2 regions of the Streptomyces sp. NBC_00727 genome follow, and region 1 is predicted to be linked to the other one. Evidence: riboswitches for the same ligand, from Rfam matches in the RefSeq annotation. Region 1 holds a riboswitch; the other holds the start of a gene.
What was found. Region 1 has a riboswitch for S-adenosylmethionine ahead of thrC (threonine synthase). Riboswitches for the same ligand answer to the same signal wherever they lie in the genome.

Region 2: another riboswitch for S-adenosylmethionine. It lies ahead of OG242_RS07375 (aminotransferase class V-fold PLP-dependent enzyme); the one in region 1 lies ahead of thrC (threonine synthase).

The regions. Positions count from the first base shown of each region.
Region 1 covers NZ_CP108981.1:3,953,453-3,957,639, forward strand. The annotation lists gene OG242_RS17700 (trehalose-6-phosphate synthase) at 1-459, opposite strand, end outside; gene OG242_RS17705 (glucosyl-3-phosphoglycerate synthase) at 524-1,471, opposite strand; SAM riboswitch class I at 1,933-2,059, shown strand; gene thrC (threonine synthase) at 2,077-3,369, shown strand; gene OG242_RS17715 (MoaD/ThiS family protein) at 3,411-3,686, shown strand; gene OG242_RS17720 (cold-shock protein) at 4,042-4,187, shown strand, end outside.
Region 2 covers NZ_CP108981.1:1,662,006-1,666,192, forward strand. The annotation lists gene OG242_RS07365 (rhomboid family intramembrane serine protease) at 1-62, shown strand, start outside; gene OG242_RS07370 (Lrp/AsnC family transcriptional regulator) at 59-340, shown strand; gene OG242_RS07375 (aminotransferase class V-fold PLP-dependent enzyme) at 361-1,773, opposite strand; SAM riboswitch class IV at 1,948-2,065, opposite strand; gene trpD (anthranilate phosphoribosyltransferase) at 2,148-3,212, opposite strand; gene OG242_RS07385 (cytochrome bc complex cytochrome b subunit) at 3,335-4,187, opposite strand, start outside.

The sequences.
Region 1 (4,187 bases):
GAGGTGGTAGTCCTGCACCAGGACGGCCGCGCCCTCGCCCGCCTCCTCGGCGAGCGCCTCCGCGAAGGCCCGGTTGTACGCCTCGAAGGAGGCCCACTGCCTGCGGAACTCCGCGTCGAAGACGGGCTCGACGGGCGTCTGGTACAGCATGTGGTGGACGAACCACAGCACGGAGTTGGCGATGCCGTTGTACGCGTCGGCGTGCACGTCGGCGTCGATGTCGAGCATCCGGACGCCCGGCTCGCCGACCCCGCGGCGCACCGCCTCGCGGTCGCCGTCGCCGAGGGCGGCGCAGACCCACATCTTGTCGTCGACGGCGCTGAGGCCGGAGACGAGTCCGCCCCCGCCCCGTTTCGCTTCGAGGGAGCCGTCCTCGCCCCGTGTGTACGACACGGGACCGCGGTTGGACGCGACGAGGACCTGGGCAGCGGGCTGGTGGGGGGCGTGCTCGGAGACCATGGCCGGAATCTAGCCCGAACCCGATCCGCCCAAACGTACGAAGTCGGACGGGGTGGGGTCGTGATCAGGCCGCGCGCCGTGCCACGTACTCCTCGATCTCCAGCATCGGCGGCCGCTCCTGCGTGTCGACCGGGTGGGTGCGCGGGACGAATCCGCCGGGCCCGCGCTCGAACTGGGTGAGCGACGGGCGGACCAGATGGCCGCGGGAGAGGCGTACCTGCGCGGTGCGGTAGATCGCGGCGGCCATCCGGCCGAGCGCCCGGCCGTCCTGGTGGCGGTGGACACGTACGCCGACGTCGACCTGGGCGAGGGCGTCCAGGCCGACGGTGTGCAGCGCGTCGACGAGCAGCCCGAGCTCGACCCCGTAACCGACCGGGAACGGCAGCCGCTCAAGGAGCGAGCGGCGTACGGCGTACTCGCCGCCCAGCGGCTGGACGAAGCCCGCCAGCAGCGGCCAGTGCAGGTTGAGCAGCGGGCGGGCCACCAGTTCGGTGACGCGGCCGCCCTGGCCCGCGACCTCGCCGAGCGGCCGGTCGTACATGGCCTTGACGAACTGCACCTCGGGATCGTCCAGCAGCGGGCCGACGATGCCGGAGACGAAGTCCGCGGAGAAGTCCTTCAGGTCCGCGTCCACGAAGCACAGGATGTCGCCGCCGGTCACCAGGAGCGAGCGCCAGAGCACCTCGCCCTTGCCGGGGACGGCAGGGAGGCGGGGCAGGATGCTGTCGCGGTGGACGACCCGGGCGCCCGCGCGGCGGGCGACCTCGGCGGTGGCGTCCGTGGAACCGGAGTCGATCACCACCAGCTCGTCGACCAGCCGGACCTTCTCCATCAGCTCGCGCCGGATCGTGGCGACGATGTCCCCGACGGTCTCCGCCTCGTTCAGCGCGGGCAGGACGACGCTCACGCCCGTACCGCGGCCCGCGTGCGCGGCGGCCTGCGCGCTCGCCGACGGGCGGTCGGCGGCCGACCAGGAACGCCTGGTCAACCAGCGTTCGACCTCTTCGAGCACGGTCGATACTCCCTGTATTTGAATCCTCCCCCCAGCTGACGCAGGGGGATTCCTGGCTCACGCTGCCTGCGGGTCAGCGACCCGGCAGGTCTTCCACGATCAACACCAGCCGGGACGAAACCTGCCCGGTTTGGCACGGCAAAGCTTGGAGGTGCGTGTGCCGTCTTGGTTCTCGATCAGCACGTGTGCGGAGCTTGTTCGCACACCGCACGCTTGTCAGCGTACCCGATCATGTGGGCGTCTTTCGCTCTGGGGCGGAAGACCGCTTTCTGTCCTGCTCCGCAGGGGCCCAATTCCTGCCCGGTCCGGGCATCCCGGGCGGCTCGGTGATCCATCTCGCGGTACGGACGACTATCTCAACAGTCCGCTCCTTCGGTTACAGTCTTGAACAACGCGGACGGCCATCGCATGCCGGGGTCGGTCCGCCGACAAATGCCCGGATCCATGATCCGGTGCCACAGCGCTCATCCAGAGGGACAGAGGGAACGGCCCGTTGAAGTCCCGGCAACCCTCCTGCCGACCGCGAGGTCAGGTGGGGAAGGTGCCAATTCCGTCTCGCGGCGAAACGCGCCGTGAGGAAGATGAGGAGAAAGGGCCTCGCCATCATGGCTGTTGAGACTGTCGCAGCAAACACCGAATCCTCTGTGGACCTGGGTCCCGCCGCGGCGCTTTCCTGCCGCGAATGCGGTGAACGGTTCGCACTCGGTCCCATTTTCGCCTGCGCGTCCTGTTTCGGGCCGCTCGAAGTGGCGTACGACCTGCCGAGCGGCTCCCCCGACGAGCTGAAGAAGCGCATCGAGGCCGGTCCGGACAACATCTGGCGTTACGCGCCGCTGCTGCCGGTGCCCGCAGATGTCGCCGGCAAGCCCAATCTCAACCCCGGCTTCACCAAGCTGGTCAAGGCCGACAACCTCGCCCGCGAGCTGGGTGTGACCGGCGGCCTGTACGTGAAGGACGACTCCGGCAACCCGACGCACTCCTTCAAGGACCGTGTCGTCGCGATCGCCGTCGAGGCCGCCCGCGCCTTCGGCTTCACCACCCTGTCCTGCTCCTCCACGGGCAACCTCGCCGGTGCGGTCGGCGCCGCCGCGTCCCGGGCGGGCCTGCGCTCCTGCGTGTTCATCCCGCACGACCTGGAGCAGGGCAAGGTCGTCATGGCCGCGGTGTACGGCGGTGAGCTGGTCGGCATCGAGGGCAACTACGACGACGTCAACCGCTTCTGCTCCGAGCTCATCGGCGACCCGCTCGGCGAGGGCTGGGGCTTCGTCAACGTGAACCTGCGCCCGTACTACGGCGAGGGCTCCAAGACGCTGGCGTACGAGATCTGCGAGCAGCTCGGCTGGCGGCTGCCCGACCAGATCGTCATCCCGGTCGCGTCCGGCTCGCAGCTCACGAAGATCGACAAGGGTCTCCAGGAGCTGATCAAGCTGGGCCTGGTCGAGGACAAGCCGTACAAGATCTTCGGCGCCCAGGCAGAGGGCTGCTCCCCGGTCTCCACCGCCTTCAAGGCAGGCCACGACGTGGTCCGCCCGCAGAAGCCGAACACCATCGCCAAGTCCCTGGCGATCGGCAACCCGGCCGACGGCCCGTACGTCCTGGACATCGCCCGCCGCACCGGCGGCGCCGTCGAGGACGTCGACGACGAGCAGGTCGTCGACGCGATCAAGCTGCTGGCCCGCACCGAGGGCATCTTCGCCGAGACGGCGGGCGGGGTGACGGTCGGCGTGACGAGGAAGCTGATCGAGGCCGGTCTGCTCGACCCGGCGCTCACCACCGTCGTCCTGAACACCGGTGACGGCCTCAAGACGCTGGACGCGGTGGCCGAGACCTCGCAGGCGACCGCCACGATCCGCCCGAGCCTCGACGCCTTCCGCGCCGCGGGCCTCGCCACCAGCTGATCCGCCTCCGACCACCCGAGACTTCAGGAAGGGCACCCGCCATGAGCGTCAAGGTCCGCATCCCCACCATCCTCCGCACCTACACGGGCGGCCAGGCCGAGGTTCCGGCCGAGGGCGCGACCCTCTCCGAGGTCATCGCGTCGCTGGAGAAGGACCACCCGGGCATCGCGGCCCGCGTCCTTGACGACCAGGGCAAGCTGCGCCGCTTCGTCAACGTGTACGTCAACGACGACGACGTGCGCTTCGAGGGCGGCCTCGACGCGGCGACCCCGGACGGCGCCGGCATCTCGATCATCCCCGCCGTCGCCGGCGGCTGAGCCCCCGACTTCGCAGCATCACCGCAATTGCCCCCTCCGCGAGAGAAGCGGAGGGGGCAATTCTGCATGGTTGAGCGCGGTAGAGTGTGGGAAGTCCCCTTCGCTGCGCGTGCCGCCCGCATATGAGAATGCGCCGCCCCACGATCAAATGCAGCCAAAGTGCTTGAGCCTCTTGCGCCATAAGTCACCTTTGCCGGGCCCGACTTGTCCTGCAATCCCGTGAATTCCCCGTATTCGGGCGATCGGTGCTGCGCAGAATTGTCGTCCGACTGACCTGTTGCACAGGGCAGTTGGGCAGATACATTCAGCGGCGGTCGACGCGCTTCGGCGCACACACGTTACAGGGGAGTTAGGCATGGCTCAGGGCACCGTCAAGTGGTTCAACGCGGAGAAGGGGTACGGCTTCATCGCGGTCGACGGTGGTGCGGATGTATTCGTCCACTACAGCGCGATCCAGATGGACGGTTACCGCACCCTCGAAGAAGGTCAGCGGGTCGAGTT
Region 2 (4,187 bases), 2.3 Mb from region 1:
ACACGAGAGGCCCTAGAGTGAAGTCTCCAGCCACGGCCACCGAGGGAGAAACACAGCCGTGATCACCGCGATCGTGCTCATCAAGACCAGCGTGGACCGGATTCCCGAGATCGCCGAGGCCATCGCCGCGCTGGACAGCGTCAGCGAGGTCTTCTCGGTCACCGGTACCTACGACCTGATCGCCATGGTCCGGGTGTCCAGGCACGACGATCTCGCCGAGGTCATCCCCGGCCGGATCAGCAAGATCCCCGGTGTCGAGGGAACCGACACCCATGTCGCCTTCCGTACGTACTCGCAGCACGACCTGGAGGCCGCGTTCTCCATCGGCCTGGACGCGTAGCCGGCCGCGCCGCCCGGCCCTCAGACCTGGGCGGCGCCCCGGTCCGGCACGCAACGGCCGTCCTCGGTGCGGTACTTCCAGCGCGCCCCGTCGCTCACCAGCTCCCGGACCGCGCTCAGGAACCGCTCGACGTGCTCGTCCGGGGTCCCGGCGCCGAAGCTGACCCGGATCGCGTTCAGCGGGGGGGTCCCCCCGGTCGAGTCTGTTCGGGACTGGGGGAGCTCGCCGGGCCGGGCCTCCGGCGCGCCGCACTCCCCCGCCTCGCCCGGGTCGCTGCCGAGCAGGGTGCGCACGAGCGGGTGGGCGCAGAAGAGGCCGTCGCGGACCCCGATGCCGTACTCGGCGGAGAGCGCGGCGGCGAAGTGGGAGCTGTTCCAGCCCTCCACCACGAAGGAGATGACGCCGACCCTCGGGGCGTCGTCGCCGAACAGCGACAGCACCTTCACCTCGGGGACCTCGGCCAGCCCGGCCAGGACCTCGCCGACGAGGTGCTGCTCGCGGGCGACCAGCCGGTCGAAGCCGGCCTCGGTGAGCGCCTTGCAGGCGGAGGCGATGGAGTAGACGCCGATGACGTTGGGCGAACCGGCCTCGTGACGGGCGGCGGTGGTGTGCCACTCGACGTCCACGCCGCCGTCCGTGCGCCGGGCCACCTTGCGGGAGGCGCCGCCGCCGGCCAGGTAGGGCTCGGCCTCGCGCAGCCAGTCGGCCCGGCCGGCCAGGACGCCCGAGCCGAACGGGGCGTACAGCTTGTGCCCGGAGAAGGCGACCCAGTCCACGTCCAGCTCGGCGATGTCGACGGGGTGGTGCGGGGCGAGCTGGGCGGCGTCCAGGACGATCCGGGCGCCGTGGGCGTGCGCGGCGGCGGCCAGCTCCCGGACCGGCCACAGCTCGCCGGTCACGTTGGAGGCGCCGGTGACGCAGACCAGCGCGGGACCGTGGGGCTCGCGGTCGGCGAGGGCCTGCTCCAGGGTGGCGACGGCCTGGGCGGGGGTGCGCGGGGCGTTCAGGTAGGTCACCCGGGCGTCGCGCCAGGGCAGCAGCGAGGCGTGGTGCTCGGTCTCGAAGACGAAGACCTGGCAGTCGGCGGGCAGCGCGGCGGCCAGCAGGTTCAGCGAGTCGGTGGTGGACCGGGTGAAGACCACCTGGTCTTCGGCGCGGCACCCCAGGAACTCCGCCACCGTGGCGCGGCTGGACTCGAAGAGGTCCGTGGACAGCTGCGAGAGGTACCCGGCCCCGCGGTGCACGCTGCCGTAGTACGGGGCGTACGCGGCCACGTCGTCCCACACCCGCTTCAGCGCCGGGGAGCTCGCCGCGTAGTCCAGCGCCGCGTAGCCGACCTCCCCGCCGGTGACCAGCGGGACGAGGACATCCTCGCCCAGAACCGGCAGCGGGGCACAAAGCGACTGGTCGGCGGCAGCGGTGAAGACAGACATGGCGAACTCCCGTAAGAGGCAGGCGAATTCCGCGCGCCGGCACAGATGCGGCAGCACGGAGTGAAGAGAAGAGGGGGTGCGGAGGAGGGCCGTGGGCCCTAACGCATTCGCTTGCTCACAAGAGGCTCCCTGAGGACCAAGGACCCCACGGGTGGACGTCACGCGACGTCGAGGGGTCCGCGCTTGCCGCAGACCTCGCTGCCTGCGGCCTGGTCTTCACCCGGGGCACCCCGCCACGGACGGAGGGTTGCCGGACAGCGGGCCGGGGCCGTAGTCGCTGTCACTCATGACCTGCCCAGCATCCTGCCATACGTACGGAAACGCGCAAGGCGCAGTCCATGATCTGGACTGCGCCCCGCCTCACATCCGTGCGCTCACGCGTTGCTGGCGACGACCCATCTCTCCAGCGCGCGCCCGGCCGCCCCCGAGTCGATGGACTCGGCGGCCTTCGCCATGCCCGCGCGGATCTGCTCGGTGAGCGGGCCCTCGCCCGGGTCCAGCGCCACCAGCGCGGCCGCCGAGTTGAGCAGCACCGCGTCCCGTACCGGCCCGGTCTCGCCGGCCAGCAGCCGGCGGGCCACATCGGCGTTGTACGAGGCGTCGGCGCCGCGCAGCGCCTCCACCGGGACCAGCTCGATGCCGACGTCGCGCGGGTCGAAGGACTCCTCGCGGACCACGCCGTCCCGGGCCACCCACACCCGCGAGGTCGCCGTGGTGGTCAGCTCGTCCAGGCCGTCGTCACCGCGGAAGACCAGGGCGGAGTTGCCGCGCTCGGCGAGGACGCCCGCGACGATGGGGGCCATGCGCAGATCGGCCACCCCGATCGCCTGGGAGCGCACCTTGGCCGGGTTGGTGAGCGGGCCGAGGATGTTGAACGTGGTCGGCGCGCCCAGCTCGCCGCGCGCCTTGGCCGCGTGGCGCAGGGCGGGGTGGAACTTCACCGCGAAGCAGAAGGTGATGCCCGCCTCCTCGGCGACCTGGACCACGCGCTGCGGGGAGAGCTCCAGGTTGACGCCGAGCTTCCCGAGGACGTCGGAGGAGCCGCTGGCCGACGACGAGGCGCGGCTGCCGTGCTTGACGACCTTGGCGCCGGTGCCGGCGACGACGATCGCGGACATGGTCGAGATGTTGACGGTCTTCGCCATGTCGCCGCCGGTGCCGACGATGTCGACGGTACGGCCGGGCACCTCGATGGTCGTCGCGTGCTCGTACATCGCGCGGACCAGGCCGGAGACCTCGGTGACCGTCTCGCCCTTGGCGCGCAGGGCGACCGCGAAACCGGCGATCTGCACGTCGGTCGCCTCGCCGCTCATGATGCGGTCCATGGCCCAGGCGGTGGCGTCGGCGCTCAGGTCCTCGCCGCGCATCAGGGGGGTCAGCACGCTGGGCCACGTACGGGCCGCCACGCTGTCGCCGCCGTCCGGGGTCACAACGTTCATGGTCCGCTCCTGGGGTCCACAGCCGATAAGGGATCGGCTCCACCCTATCGAGCCCCGGGGACGGCAAAGAGCCCCGTCCAGCGAATGGACGGGGCTCTCGCCGTGGCGGTCAGAACGGGTGATCAGTGGTGGCCGTGGCCGCTGGTGATCTCCTTGTACTCCTCGGCGGTGGGCTTGGCGATCTGGCTGTCCTCGCCGTACAGGCTCTTGCTGAGCCGCGCCCGGGCCTTGGTGATCCTGGAGACCTTGCGCTCCACACCGTTCTCGTCGACCGTCGGGCCGATCTCGAGCGGCTGGTACTGCTCGTGCGCGGTGAGCGTGTGCAGCATCTCCGGCGAGAGCGGCTCGTGGACCTCGACGAACTCACCGTGCGGCAGGCGCTTGATGAGCCCGGACTCGCGGCCGTGCAGCACCTTCTCCTTGTCGCGGCGCTGGAGGCCGAGGCAGATCCGGCGGGTGACGACGAACGCCACGACCGGGCCCACGAAGAAGGCGACGCGGACGAACCAGCTGATCGAGTTGAGCGAGAGGCTGAAGTGCGTCGCCCAGATGTCGTTGCCGCCACCGATCAGCATGACGAAGTAGATCGTCACCCAGGCGACACCGAGCGCCGTCCGGGTCGGCGCGTTGCGCGGCTTGTCCAGGATGTGGTGCTCACGCTTGTCACCCGTGATCCAGGACTCGATGAACGGCCAGAGCGCCAGGAGGCCGAGGATCACACCGAACAGCACCAGCGGGATGAGCACACCGAGGACCAGCGTGTGGCCCCACAGGTTGATCTCCCAGCCCGGCATCACACGGACGAAGCCCTCGGCGAAGCCCATGTACCAGTCCGGCTGGGCGCCCGTGGACACCTGGTCGGGGCGGTACGGGCCGATCGCCCAGATCGGGTTGATCGAGGCGATCGCCGCGATGATCGCGATGAAACCGAAGACCAGGAAGAAGAACCCGCCGGCCTTCGCCATGTACACCGGC